DNA from 3 places in the Sphingobacterium sp. B29 genome. Region 1 is predicted to be linked to each of the others. Evidence: riboswitches for the same ligand, from Rfam matches in the RefSeq annotation. Region 1 holds a riboswitch; each other region holds the start of a gene.

Region 1 (4,216 bases):
TAATCTAAGTGCAAGTTTTAAGGGTTTTGACTTTTCGGCTCTATTACAAGGAGTATATGGTGTCAAATCCTATGTTTCGGGCTGGGGCGTAACGCCATTTGTACAGGGTAGCCCGCCGACAAAAGATTGGTTAGACCGTTGGACACCTGAAAACCCTTCGACAACGATGCCCCGTATTTATTGGGGTTGGAGTGCTCCGGAGAAATTCAGCCGTGCTTCCAGCTATTTTATACAGGATGCTTCATACTTCAGATTGAAAAATCTTGTGTTCGGATACACTTTACCTGATGGGCTGTTGAAAAAATATAAAATTGAACGCCTACGGGTTTATTTTTCGGGTGATAACCTCCTTACTGCGACCAAATTTAAGGGCTTGGACCCTGAACGCTATGGAAATGGTGATCTGATACAGTATCCACAAAACAAGATTTATTCATTTGGTGTACAAGTTAACTTTTAAGTGCTATGAAAAAGAAATTTATAACAGCGTTGATGCTATCCGGACTATTTTTTGGTTCCTGTAACAGTGCCTTGGATCTCAATCCTTTGGATCAGATCGCTACGGACAACTATTTTAGCAAAAAATCGGATTTTGATAATGCATTGGCCGGTGTATACGCGTCATTGCAGAGTGAGACGTTCTCCTATGGGATGCCTTTCCGGGACTGTCTGACCGACAATGGCTACAATCAGTTCAACTCAGGTAGCGTCAATGAAATCGTAGGTGGGAATTTAAATCCGACCACAGGGGGGTATGAAACCGGAATTTATAACGATGCTTATGTGGGAATAGGACGTGCCAATCGCCTGATCGAGAAGCTTCAGGGCTATAACGGCTCCGATATGAACGATTGGGAGAAGAAAAATATGGAGGCCGAAGCCCGCTTTATCCGTGCTTTTGTTTATTTCCAATTGTACAGTATTTATGGTGAGGTGCCGCTTGTGCTGACTTCCCTTAGTCTGGAGAATCAGCGTCAGCCAAAGGAAACTGCGGAGAATATCCTAAAACAGATTAGGGCTGATCTGGATTTTGGGATCGCTAACTTAGCGGCTAAACCTTATTTCAATAATGGGGGGCATGCGACCGCAAGTTCAGCAAAAGCCTTGAAAGCACGGGTTTTACTGTTTGCGGCTTATGGTGACAAAGGGGTGCCCGATTTAGCAATCTTGAAAGAGGTAAAAGACTTATGCACCGATGTCATGAAAGAGTATACCCTGAGTACGGCGTTTGAAAATGTCTTTCGCGATGCAACACAGAAGAACAATACCGAGATTATCTTTTCGGTCAATTTTCTGGCACCGAATAATACAGCCCCCTGGGACATGTACCTAGGCGACTGGATCGCTGCTTCACCTTTACAAAACCTGGTGGATACCTATGAATGCAAAGATGGTCTGCCTTATGGTGAATCACCCTTGACTGACCGAGCCAATCCCTTCAAAGATAGGGATCCGCGCTTGAGCAAAACAATTTTCGTGGATCATCCCGACTTTGGCGGCGGTAAGATCCATACACCGTCCAATCCGCGGCCTACAGGTTATGGGGTATTGAAATTTTTGGATCCGGCCAACTTACCTTTTGGCTTCTCAACATTGAGCCAACAGGATGCGGTTGTACTGCGGTTTGGAGAGGTGTTATTGATGTATGCCGAAGCACAAAATGAAATCGCCGGGCCAGATCAATCGGTTTACGATGCTATGAATACCCTGAGGAGCCGCGTTCAGATGCCCGGGTTTCCTGCCGGTTATAACAAGGAAAAAATGCGCGACCGTATCCGCCACGAAAGAAGGGTTGAACTTGCTTTCGAAGGACTACGGCATTACGACCTGATTCGTTGGCATATCGCAGGCGAAGTACTCAATGCGGTCAAAGACAGTAAAGTGCCCTATCATTTTGAGGACAAATTTTACCGCTGGCCATTACCACAAACAGAAATTGAGAAAAGCGCAGGTGTGTTAATTCAGAATCCAAACTATAAATAATAAGATTATCGCCTTCTTTTAAATCGGCAATTTCCTAAACCAACCACAGCAGCGCGCACGAAGTCCTTTCGATGCGCGCTTTTTTTTGTCGATAACGATTACTGTAAAGGAATCAGGACATTCTGTTCCAAGCGTACAGGGACATGCTTCACCGAGGTAAAACCGTCTTCCTTGGAAATGATGTTGGAAAGATCCAGTCCTCTTTTGGAGAACGTACTGATCAAAGCTGTTCTAAAGGTTGCCTTGGCTGAACCCCAGCCTTGTCCTAAGATGGTGTCATTGTTGAGCTGGATCAGTTCATCTGTTGAGTAATAACTGAATTTTTCCAGTAAGTGTTGGTAAAGATTTGTTGTAGTAGCCATACAATTTAAAAATTTAAAGGATTAAACCATAAACTGTATCCAGATCTTGTTGGGAAAATAATCGTTCTGCGACGTTTATTTTGGTCGAAACCCGTATTAATTTACCACCGCGGTGCCTGCACTCGGTTGGTATTGCATCATGCAATTCTGAATACTCTACAAATATAGTAGATTATTTTTTATAATTAAAAATATTTTTGTTTTTAAGGGTAAAGGAGCGTTAGCAACCGGAATAGGGAGGTCAAAAGCGAGGCGCGTTGTTGGCTGTGATTTGGTTATGAAGCGGATAGCAGGGCGAAAAATTTATCATGTTACTGTAATCTCATCGAAAATACTTTTAAAAATAGAGATAAGACAATACTTTTGCGCCATGAATAGAATTGCGGAAATTAACGAATACATTGCTACCGAACGCGAGGTATTATTGCAACACCCTTTATATCGTAAGATCAAAACGATCAAGAATCTACGTTCTTTTACAGAAGGGCATGTGTACGCTGTATGGGATTTTATGTCTTTACTAAAAGCTTTACAGATTAAATTGACCTGTACGACTTTACCTTGGTTTGCGAGTGAGCATCCATCAACACGCTATCTAATCAACGAAATTGTCTTGGCTGAGGAGTCGGATGAATACATTGATGGCCGTCGTTTGAGCCACTTTGAGATGTATCTGGACGCCATGGATGCCATGGGTGCCGACCTTCATCTGGTCAACAAATTTATTGCTCACGCCAAAAAATCGAACAACATATTCGATGTCATCGCAACAACCACATTGGACAAGCGGATCAAAGACTTTTTGAATTTTACATTCGAAGTGATTGCTGAGGGCGAGGTGCATAAAATTGCTGCTGCATTTACATTCGGACGTGAAGACCTTATTCCGGGAATGTTTACCTCTATTTTGGAAGAAATTAAAACAAACTTTCCTACAGCCAATCTGGATAGCTTTATTTATTATTTTCAACGCCATATTGATCTTGACGGCGACGAGCATGGACCGTTGGCGATGCAGATGATCACAGATCTTGCCAAGGACGATGAGGTTAAATGGACGGAAATGAAAGAGATCAGTAAAATTGCGCTACAAAAAAGAATCCAGCTGTGGAATGCAATAGAAGATTCCTTATACGGATAATCTATTATTATACCATCGAGAAAGGCCTTTCAAATCACGATTTGAAAGGCCTTTTTTATGTGCTGTAAAAAAGGATATTGTAAGGACTTCTTGGCAGATATTGGTCTTTTTGTTTGAATTGATGAAAAAATGTCTTTTTTCCATAACATATTGGCGTTTGTGAAGAAATCCAAGTTCCAATAAGTGTCTAAGTTTGCAACGCAAAAAAATTACATAGCACACGTGAACTTTTTTCCTCCCTATTGGGCAAAAGGCATACTAACCATGGGATTGTTAGTATGCGCTATTTCGGACACCTTCGCCCTCGATTCTTTGCGCATGTCCCTGAAAGACATGATCGACAAAGCACTACAGAACAGTAAATACATCGAGCAGTCCTATTTGCAGCTCAAAGAAACTGAGGTGGCAGTACAGCAGCAACGCATGGAGTTGCTCCCTAAGATTTCCGCCAGAGCTTCTGCTAGTTATGCAAGTAATATGCCTGTGTATGACCAGGGGCTTTTAAATAAACCTTCCCAGCATGATATCATTCACTACTTGTACGATAGCGGCCTGGATTTTTATCTGAACCTCTACAATGGGCATCGGGACCTAATGAAAATAGAGTCCAAAAAACTGGAAAATGAGCTGGCCAGAATCGATTGGAAGAATGCCGCAGCGCAGACGAAATTGGAGGTTTGCAATCTTTTTTTGGATTTGGAACTGTCGTATAGTAACCGATCCCTAATTG
Region 2 (4,216 bases), 2.0 Mb from region 1:
TCTTGTTGGTGGGTTGTTTTGCTTATACACTGATTATCATCTTCAGACAAAAGAAAGTTTCGGAAATGAAAACAGATTTCATCAACAACATGACGCATGAGTTTAAAACACCTGTTGCAACAATTATGATTGCCAGCGAGTCACTTAAAGATCCAGACATCAATGCCGACCATAAGCGCGTTCAGAAATTGGCTAATATCATCTACGACGAAAATGTTAGACTCGGAAATCACATCGAACGTGTGCTTGACCTAGCCCGATTGGAAAAGGAAACATTAAAGTTAGACCAGGTGGATGTGCATATTAATGATCTTGTCTCAGCAGTTACCGACAGTATGCAGTTAAGGATGCAAAATATCGGCGGAAAATTTTCCATAGATCTAGCGGCGGCGAAAGATGTTGTTGTTGGTGACGAGCTGCATTTTTCAAATGTATTTTATAATCTACTGGATAATGCAATTAAGTACAACAAAGGAGATCTGCATGTGAATATTCAATCCAAAAATGTTGGTGATACCATTGTTATCACCATTGCCGACAACGGTATTGGGATGAGTCGGGATCACCTGCAAAAGATTTTCGACCAGTTCTACCGTATTCCAACTGGAAATGTTCATAATGTCAAAGGATTTGGTCTTGGCTTAAGTTATGTCCAGGACATCCTGAGAAGGCTGAACGGAAAAATTACAGTTAAAAGTGAAAAAGATAAGGGCACGACCTTTGAAGTAATTTTGCCTATTAAAAAATAAAACGTTCCTTTTTTGTATATTTCCTCTTTAAAAAATTTCAAAGGTTGAGGAAAGCTGATTTATCAGCATCAAGGGACATTGGTGAAAATTAATATAATCATTATGCAAAAGATATTATTAGCAGAAGATGATCCTAATTTGGGGGATCTTTTAAAAGACTATCTCGAATTAAAGGGAAAATTTGACGTCACATTATGCACAGATGGAGATGAAGCGATTTCTCAATTCAAAAAAAATAACTACGACCTCTGTATTTTCGATGTCATGATGCCAAAAAAGGACGGATTTACAGTTGGACGTGAAATCAGAAAAACAAACAATACTGTTCCTATTATCTTTGCCACAGCAAAGGGGATGATGGAAGATAAAACCGAAGCCTTTGAATTAGGGGGAGATGATTATATCACAAAGCCTTTTCGAGTGGAGGAATTATTGCTCCGCATCAATGCTTTGCTGAAACGCAGTGTTCGAGACAAAGAAGAGGAAGTGGTTGCTGATAAATTTGAAATTGGTGATTATTTCTTTGATTATACAAGTCAGCAAATTTCTTACAAAGGACAGATGCAAAAACTATCCACCAAAGAAGCGGAACTACTACGCTTGCTTTGTTTAAAGAAAAATGATGTGCTGACCCGGGAAGAAGCTTTATTAAAAATATGGCATGATGACAACTACTTTACAGGTAGAAGTATGGATGTATTTCTCAGTAAACTTCGTAAATATCTAAAAGAAGATAGTAAAGTTGAAATTGTCAATGTGCACGGAAAAGGTTACAAACTTTTGGTGAGCTAAAAGAATGGGGAATGAGAAACAGTCATTCCCCATTTTTTATGCTACACGGCGTATTGAAACATGGCATACACTAAATCATGGATGAAAAGAAAAGAACAAAACAATTTTATCCTTAGTAGAATATAAAAAATTGACGCACTTTTATAAAAAATTTGCATTTCAAAAAGAAATGTTCTAACTTAGCGTCGCTTATAGAGAAAGGCAGAGGGAATAGACCCGATGAAGCCTTAGCAACCTGTCCCTTGACAAGGTGCTAAATTCTACCCTACTTGATATGGGAATGATAAGCCGAAGTCACCGAATTCTAGTGTGTCCTTCTCTCTCTAGCAAGAAATATAGTTGAAAAAGAAATATTAAAAACATTCATTATGTTATTGACTAACAATTTAGGTTACCCTCGTGTGGGCGCGTTCCGCGAATTGAAAAAAGCCAATGAGGCCTATTGGGCTAAAAAATCTTCTGTTGAGGAATTATTGGACACAGCAAAAAAAATTCGTGAAGGCAATTGGAAAACACAAAAAGATGCTGGAATAGATTTGATCCCTTCCAATGATTTCTCTTTTTACGATCAAGTATTGGATTTAACCCTTACTGTTGGTGCAATTCCTGCTCGTTACCATTCTTTATTGAATAAAGTAGACAACAATTACAGCTTAGATCTATATTTTGCCATGGCGCGTGGTTTCCAACAAGAAGGAATCGACGTGACTGCAATGGAAATGACCAAGTGGTTGGATACCAACTACCACTATATGGTGCCAGAATTCACAAAAGATCAAGAATTCAAATTGACGTCCGAAAAGTTCTTAAATGAATATAACGAAGCAAAATCATTGGGCATCGATACTAAACCAGTTCTATTAGGTCCTATCACTTACCTTTTGATCGGTAAAGAAAAAGAAGCTGGCTTCGACCGCATCGATTTATTGGATAAACTTGTTCCAGTATATGAGCAAATATTAGCTAAACTAGCTGAGGCCGGTGCGCAATATGTTCAGATTGACGAGCCTTTCTTAGCATTGGATTTAGATGCTAAAGTAAAAGCTTTATATCAACCCACTTTCGAAAAATTAGCTGCAGCTGCAAAAAATATCAAATTAATCGCGACGACTTACTTCGAAGCTTTAAAAGATAACGAAGATATCGCAGTTAACCTACCTATCCATGCTTTACATTTGGATTTGGTACGCGGTGAAAACCAATTGGATACGGTACTAGCTAAAGTTCCTGCTTCATTAACATTATCTTTGGGTATTGTTGAAGGCCGTAACATCTGGAAAAATGATTACGAAAAATCATTGGTTAAAATCAAACAAGCTGTTGATGCATTAGGAAAAGACCGTGTTTGGGTAGCTCCTTCTTCATCATTGTTGCACGTTCCTTTTGACTTAGACAATGAACACAATGAGCAATCGCTACCAGCTGAAGTAAAAAACTGGTTAGCATTTGCTAAACAAAAATTAGCTGAGGTAAAAGACTTAGCCGTATTAGCAGAAGGTGAAGTTGATGCTGAAACAGCAAAACGCTTCGAAGCGAACAAAGCTGCAGCTGAAAGCCGTCGTACTTCTCCACTGATCCACAAACCAGAGGTTAAAACACGTACAAGCAATATCACTGATGACGATGCGAAACGTACTTCAGCATTTGCTGACCGTAAAGCAGCGCAACAAGCGAAGTTCAACTTGCCAGCATTCCCTACGACAACAATCGGTTCTTTCCCACAAACAAAAGATGTGCGTAAATGGAGAGCTGATCTGAAAAAGGGATCGATCACACAGGAAGAGTACGATAAAGCAATTGCTGAAGAAACTGAAAATACAATCCGTCTTCAAGAGCAACTGGATATCGATGTATTGGTTCACGGTGAGTTCGAACGTAATGACATGGTTGAATACTTCGGTGAGCAACTAGCTGGATATGCATTTACACAAAACGGTTGGGTACAATCCTATGGTTCACGTTGTGTAAAACCTCCGATTATCTATGGTGATGTATACCGTCCTGAAGATATGACTGTCCGTTGGTCTTCATACGCTCAATCATTGACTAACCGTCCGGTTAAAGGTATGTTGACTGGTCCGGTTACCATCTTACAATGGTCTTTCGTACGTAATGACCAACCGCGTTCAACAACGACTTACCAAATTGCATTGGCGATCTTAGACGAAGTACAAGCGTTGGAAAAAGCAGGTATCAAAATTATACAAATCGATGAACCAGCAATCCGTGAAGGATTACCGCTACGTAAAGCTGATCAAAAAGATTACTTGAACTGGGCAGTACGTGCTTTCCGTGTTTCTTCATCAAATGTAGAAGACGATACACAGATTCACACACACATGTGTTACTCTGAGTTCAATAATGTAATCGAAGATATCGCTGCAATGGATGCTGACGTCATCACAATTGAGACTTCACGTTCTCAAATGAAATTGTTGAATGCTTTCGCTGGTGATTTCAAATATCCAAACGATATTGGTCCAGGTGTTTATGACATTCACTCACCACGTGTTCCAAGCAAAGATGAGATGGTAGATCTATTGCGTAAAGCAAAAGCAGTAGTTCCAGCAGAACAACTTTGGGTTAACCCTGACTGTGGTTTGAAAACTCGTGCTTGGCCAGAAACCAAAGCGGCTTTAGAGTCGATGGTTGAGGCTGCGAAAATCTTAAGAGCA
Region 3 (4,216 bases), 960 kb from region 1:
TGCTCAACCGAATTCAGGTGGCTTTTTATCAAAATCAGGAAATCCAGGATAAGATTGACAGCAGTGAGTACCAACAATTTATCAATCGACCTTTGCGCAATCTTGCTGATCTAAAAAGTAAACTCCATCTGAATAACCCGCTTTTTCGATTTGCCGTTCGGATGGCTCTTCTTTTTGGAACAGGCGCATTGATCGGTATTTTATTTTTAGATTTTAAATATACCTATTGGATCTTACTGACGATCGCTATTGTTGCCAGACCAGCATTTTCAATGACAAAAAAGCGTAATATAGAGCGTATTGTAGGCACATTCTCGGGTATAATCGTTGGCATATTCTGCTTAATTGCTATTCATTTTCTCCCGGCTCTTCTTACCATAGCTGCATTAGGTCTTTTCGGATTCTTTTTATTCAATCGATCTAATTATATGGTCAGTGTCATCTTTATTACCTTGGGAATTGTGATTGCACTCAATTTGTTTGAAGGCAATATCAATCTCATTTTAGGCAGCCGAATGCTTTTTACACTTATTGGAGCATTCTTGGCTATAGCAGGTTATTTCTTGATACCTGTACGCCAGAGCACAGGCATGGTTCAGCTGGCAAAAGAGGTATCTCTTTACAACGAACATTATTTCCAGATCATCAATAACCGTCTGTCGGACGAGAGACAAAGTTCGTTTGATATACGGCTGGCTCGCAAAAAAGCGCAGACTGCCATGGCCCTGTTTTCAGACGCTATCAATCAAATGAAAAAAGAACCCGAACACAAATGGATGGATTGGTCACATATACACCATTTTCAGGCACTCTCTTATCAGGTCAACTCCCATTTGGTGGGTCTTTCGCTATCGTTAAGCAAAAAGACGAATCGCCACCTGACGTATGACATCCATAGTAGAATTGATGCACTTAAACCTCTTTTAACAGATTTAAATCAAATTGCAGAACGGATCAACTTAAAGAAATCATAATACCCGATTGGCAGTTACTTATCAAGTTTCATCGAACAATATGCGATCCGATCCGTATGTTATTCAAAATTCCTTTAACTAAAAAACAGCTTTTCTTTTGCTTTAATAAAAAAAGAGTTTATATTTGTATCGTCTTCGAAAGAAGATTTCTAATCAACACCTCCCTTAATCAGTAGGTCTTGATTTATAAAGAAGTGGCGAGAGACTGGCTCAATGACCCACTGGCAACCTTCAATTTGTTTGAAAAGGTGCCAATTCCTGTCCAAAACAATATCGTTTTGGAGCATATAAATAACATAAGACAATGATTATTAAACTACTGAAGTCCATTAAAAATTCAGGTTCAACACAAGTGAGCCGCACGATAAGCGAAAGTGTAAGCCATCATACAACTGTATTGATGCGAATGCGTATGCATATGCACTTCCACGCTTGTTAAGAATCATTTCCTTTTTCTTGGATAAAGATTTAACAGACCCTTCAAGGAGGTGTGTATGCTTCTCTTTTTACTTAGCAATTTCTTTTTGAACCCTTAAAATCTGATATATTATGTCTTCAAACAAAAATTTAAAATTCGAAACTCTTCAGGTTCACGCTGGCCAAGTCGCTGACCCTACTACGGGATCTAGAGCAGTTCCTATATATCAAACAACATCTTTTGTATTTGAAAATGCCGAACACGGCGCAAACTTATTTGCATTAAAGCAGTTCGGCAATATTTATACACGGATTATGAATCCTACCACGGATGTTTTCGAACAACGTATTGCGGCACTGGAAGGTGGAGTCGCGGCTGTTGCTGTTGCATCTGGCCAGGCGGCACAGTTTATTGCATTAAATAATATCTTGGAAAGTGGTGACAATTTTGTTGCCGGATCCAACTTATACGGCGGTACATTCAACCAGTTTAAAGTTTCTTTTAAACGTCTGGGCATCGAAGCTCGATTTGCAACGGACGCCGAGGCAGATAAAATTGAAGCCCTCATTGATGATAAAACAAAGGCCATCTATGTTGAAACAATTGGAAACCCAAGTTTCAATATTCCAGACTTTGAGAAAATTGCTGCAGTAGCAAAAAAATATGACTTACCGTTAATCGTCGATAATACTTTTGGAGCTGGGGGATATTTATTTAAACCTTTGGAGTATGGTGCGAATGTGGTGGTTGAATCGGCTACTAAATGGATCGGTGGACATGGTACAAGCATTGGTGGTGTCATCGTCGACGGCGGAAACTACAATTGGGGCAATGGAAAATACCCTCAATTTTCCGAACCATCTGAAGGCTATCATGGCTTAGTTTTTTCCGAAGTTTTCGGTGAAGGCGGACCGTTTGGAAATATTCAATTTGCCATTCGGGCACGTGTGGAAGGGCTTCGGGATTTCGGGCCAGCACTCTCTCCTTTCAATTCATTCTTATTATTACAAGGGCTTGAAACCCTGTCTTTACGGGTGCAACGCCATGTAGACAACACTTTAGAGGTAGCTAAATGGCTTGAGGCGCATCCACAGGTAGAAAAAGTAAACTATCCGGGCTTAAAAAGCTCTCCGAGCTTCGCTAACGCACAAAAATACCTTAAAAATGGCTATGGTGCAGTGCTTTCTTTCCAGCTCAAAGGTGACGCAGCACAAAAGGCCAATAGCTTTATCGACAGCTTAGAATTGATCAGTCACCTGGCCAACGTCGGTGATACGAAGTCATTGATTATCCATCCAGCAGCGACTACTCACCAACAATTGAGTGATGAAGATCAAGCCAATGCCGGAGTGTTCAAAGGTTTATTACGTCTTTCTGTAGGAATAGAACATATTGATGACATCAAAGCTGATTTACAACAAGCTTTTGATAAAATTAAATAATCAGATTTTTTCGGCTTAAAACGTAAACGTAAAATGAGTAAGCATATTTATCTGCACCCGGAGCCTTTTGTATTTGAAAATGGAAGAGAGCTTACTGATTTACAAATCAGTTATGAAACATTTGGCAAACCCAATGCAGATCGCAGTAATGTGATCTGGGTTTGCCATGCACTAACGGCCAATGCGGATGTACTGGATTGGTGGTCAGGTCTTTTTGGAACAGGTGAACTATTTGATTCAAACGATTATTTTATTATCTGCGCCAATGTCATCGGATCAGCATATAATAGCAGTAATCCGCTATCTATAAACCCTGCTACTGGACAACCTTACTACTTATCTTTTCCTGAATTTACAGTAAGGGATTTGGTCAAAGCCCATCAATTTCTTGCAGACCACCTGGATATCAAACAAATAGAGATCCTTATTGGGGGCTCATTGGGCGGTCAACAAGCATTGGAATGGGCCGTATCACGCAGTATAGCCATCAACCATCTAATCGTCGTTGGAACAAATGCCGTCCATTCAGCATGGGGTATTGCATTCAATGAAAGTCAACGTCTTGCCATTACTACTGATCGAACCTTTTATGCGAATCATCCCGATGGCGGAGCTAAGGGTTTAAAAGTTGCACGCGCTATGGCACTGTTGTCTTACCGCAACTATACAACGTATGCCAACACACAAAAGGAGTATGATAACGAAAAACTCGATCATTATAAAGCATCCTCCTATCAAAACTATCAGGGTGAAAAATTGGTAAAACGCTATAATGCGTACAGCTATTACTTCCTAACCAAAGCAATGGACAGCCATAATTTAGGTCGTGGAAGAAAATCTATCGAATCCGCTTTAGCGAGCATCGACTGTCCAACTTTAGTGCTGAGCGTCAATACAGATTTGTTGTTTCCTCCACAAGAGCAACAATTCATCGCTCAACATATTCCGAATGCCCACTATCAGGAGATCGAATCTACTTATGGCCACGATGGGTTTTTGATCGAAACAAAAAAACTCACGAAAATCATCAGCAGCTTTCTGCGGAAACAAAAAGAATACATCAACGAATTAGTATAAGAGAATAAATAATATATAAGAGAATTTAAGAAGAGATATGAGTAATAAATTAACAATAGGGATGTTTGGGTTTGGTGTAGTAGGCCAAGGTCTTTACGATATCATCAAAACCAAAAACCTTAATCTGGAAATCAAAAAATTTGTCATTAAAAACGGAGATAAAAAGCGCTCGCTACCAGCAGATCTATTTTCTACCGATGCCGAAACAATTTTAGGTGACCCAGAAATTAATACTGTTGTCGAACTAATAGATGATGCCGAAGCAGCCTATCAACTAACTGTTCGTGCCTTGAAATCGGGAAAAA

The links. A riboswitch is a leader RNA that binds a small molecule or an ion and turns the genes downstream of it on or off. The one in region 1 is predicted to bind S-adenosylmethionine.
Region 2: it holds a riboswitch for S-adenosylmethionine, as region 1 does, so the genes downstream of both, metE (5-methyltetrahydropteroyltriglutamate--homocysteine S-methyltransferase) here and BV902_RS22490 (5-oxoprolinase) in region 1, are expected to answer to the same signal.
Region 3: it holds a riboswitch for S-adenosylmethionine, as region 1 does, so the genes downstream of both, BV902_RS18340 (O-acetylhomoserine aminocarboxypropyltransferase/cysteine synthase family protein) here and BV902_RS22490 (5-oxoprolinase) in region 1, are expected to answer to the same signal.

What each region holds. Positions count from the first base shown of each region.
Region 1 is NZ_CP019158.1:5,232,495-5,236,710, reverse strand. It holds gene BV902_RS22500 (SusC/RagA family TonB-linked outer membrane protein) at 1-460, shown strand, start outside; gene BV902_RS22495 (RagB/SusD family nutrient uptake outer membrane protein) at 466-1,983, shown strand; gene BV902_RS22490 (5-oxoprolinase) at 2,082-2,345, opposite strand; SAM-I-IV-variant riboswitch at 2,412-2,505, opposite strand; gene BV902_RS22485 (DUF3050 domain-containing protein) at 2,716-3,486, shown strand; gene BV902_RS22475 (TolC family protein) at 3,751-4,216, shown strand, end outside.
Region 2 is NZ_CP019158.1:910,542-914,757, reverse strand. It holds gene BV902_RS03835 (sensor histidine kinase) at 1-749, shown strand, start outside; gene BV902_RS03830 (response regulator transcription factor) at 852-1,541, shown strand; SAM riboswitch class I at 1,728-1,831, shown strand; gene metE (5-methyltetrahydropteroyltriglutamate--homocysteine S-methyltransferase) at 1,910-4,216, shown strand, end outside.
Region 3 is NZ_CP019158.1:4,270,685-4,274,900, forward strand. It holds gene BV902_RS18335 (FUSC family protein) at 1-974, shown strand, start outside; SAM riboswitch class I at 1,156-1,268, shown strand; gene BV902_RS18340 (O-acetylhomoserine aminocarboxypropyltransferase/cysteine synthase family protein) at 1,524-2,834, shown strand; gene BV902_RS18345 (homoserine O-acetyltransferase family protein) at 2,868-3,911, shown strand; partial or broken gene BV902_RS18350 (homoserine dehydrogenase) at 3,949-4,216, shown strand, end outside.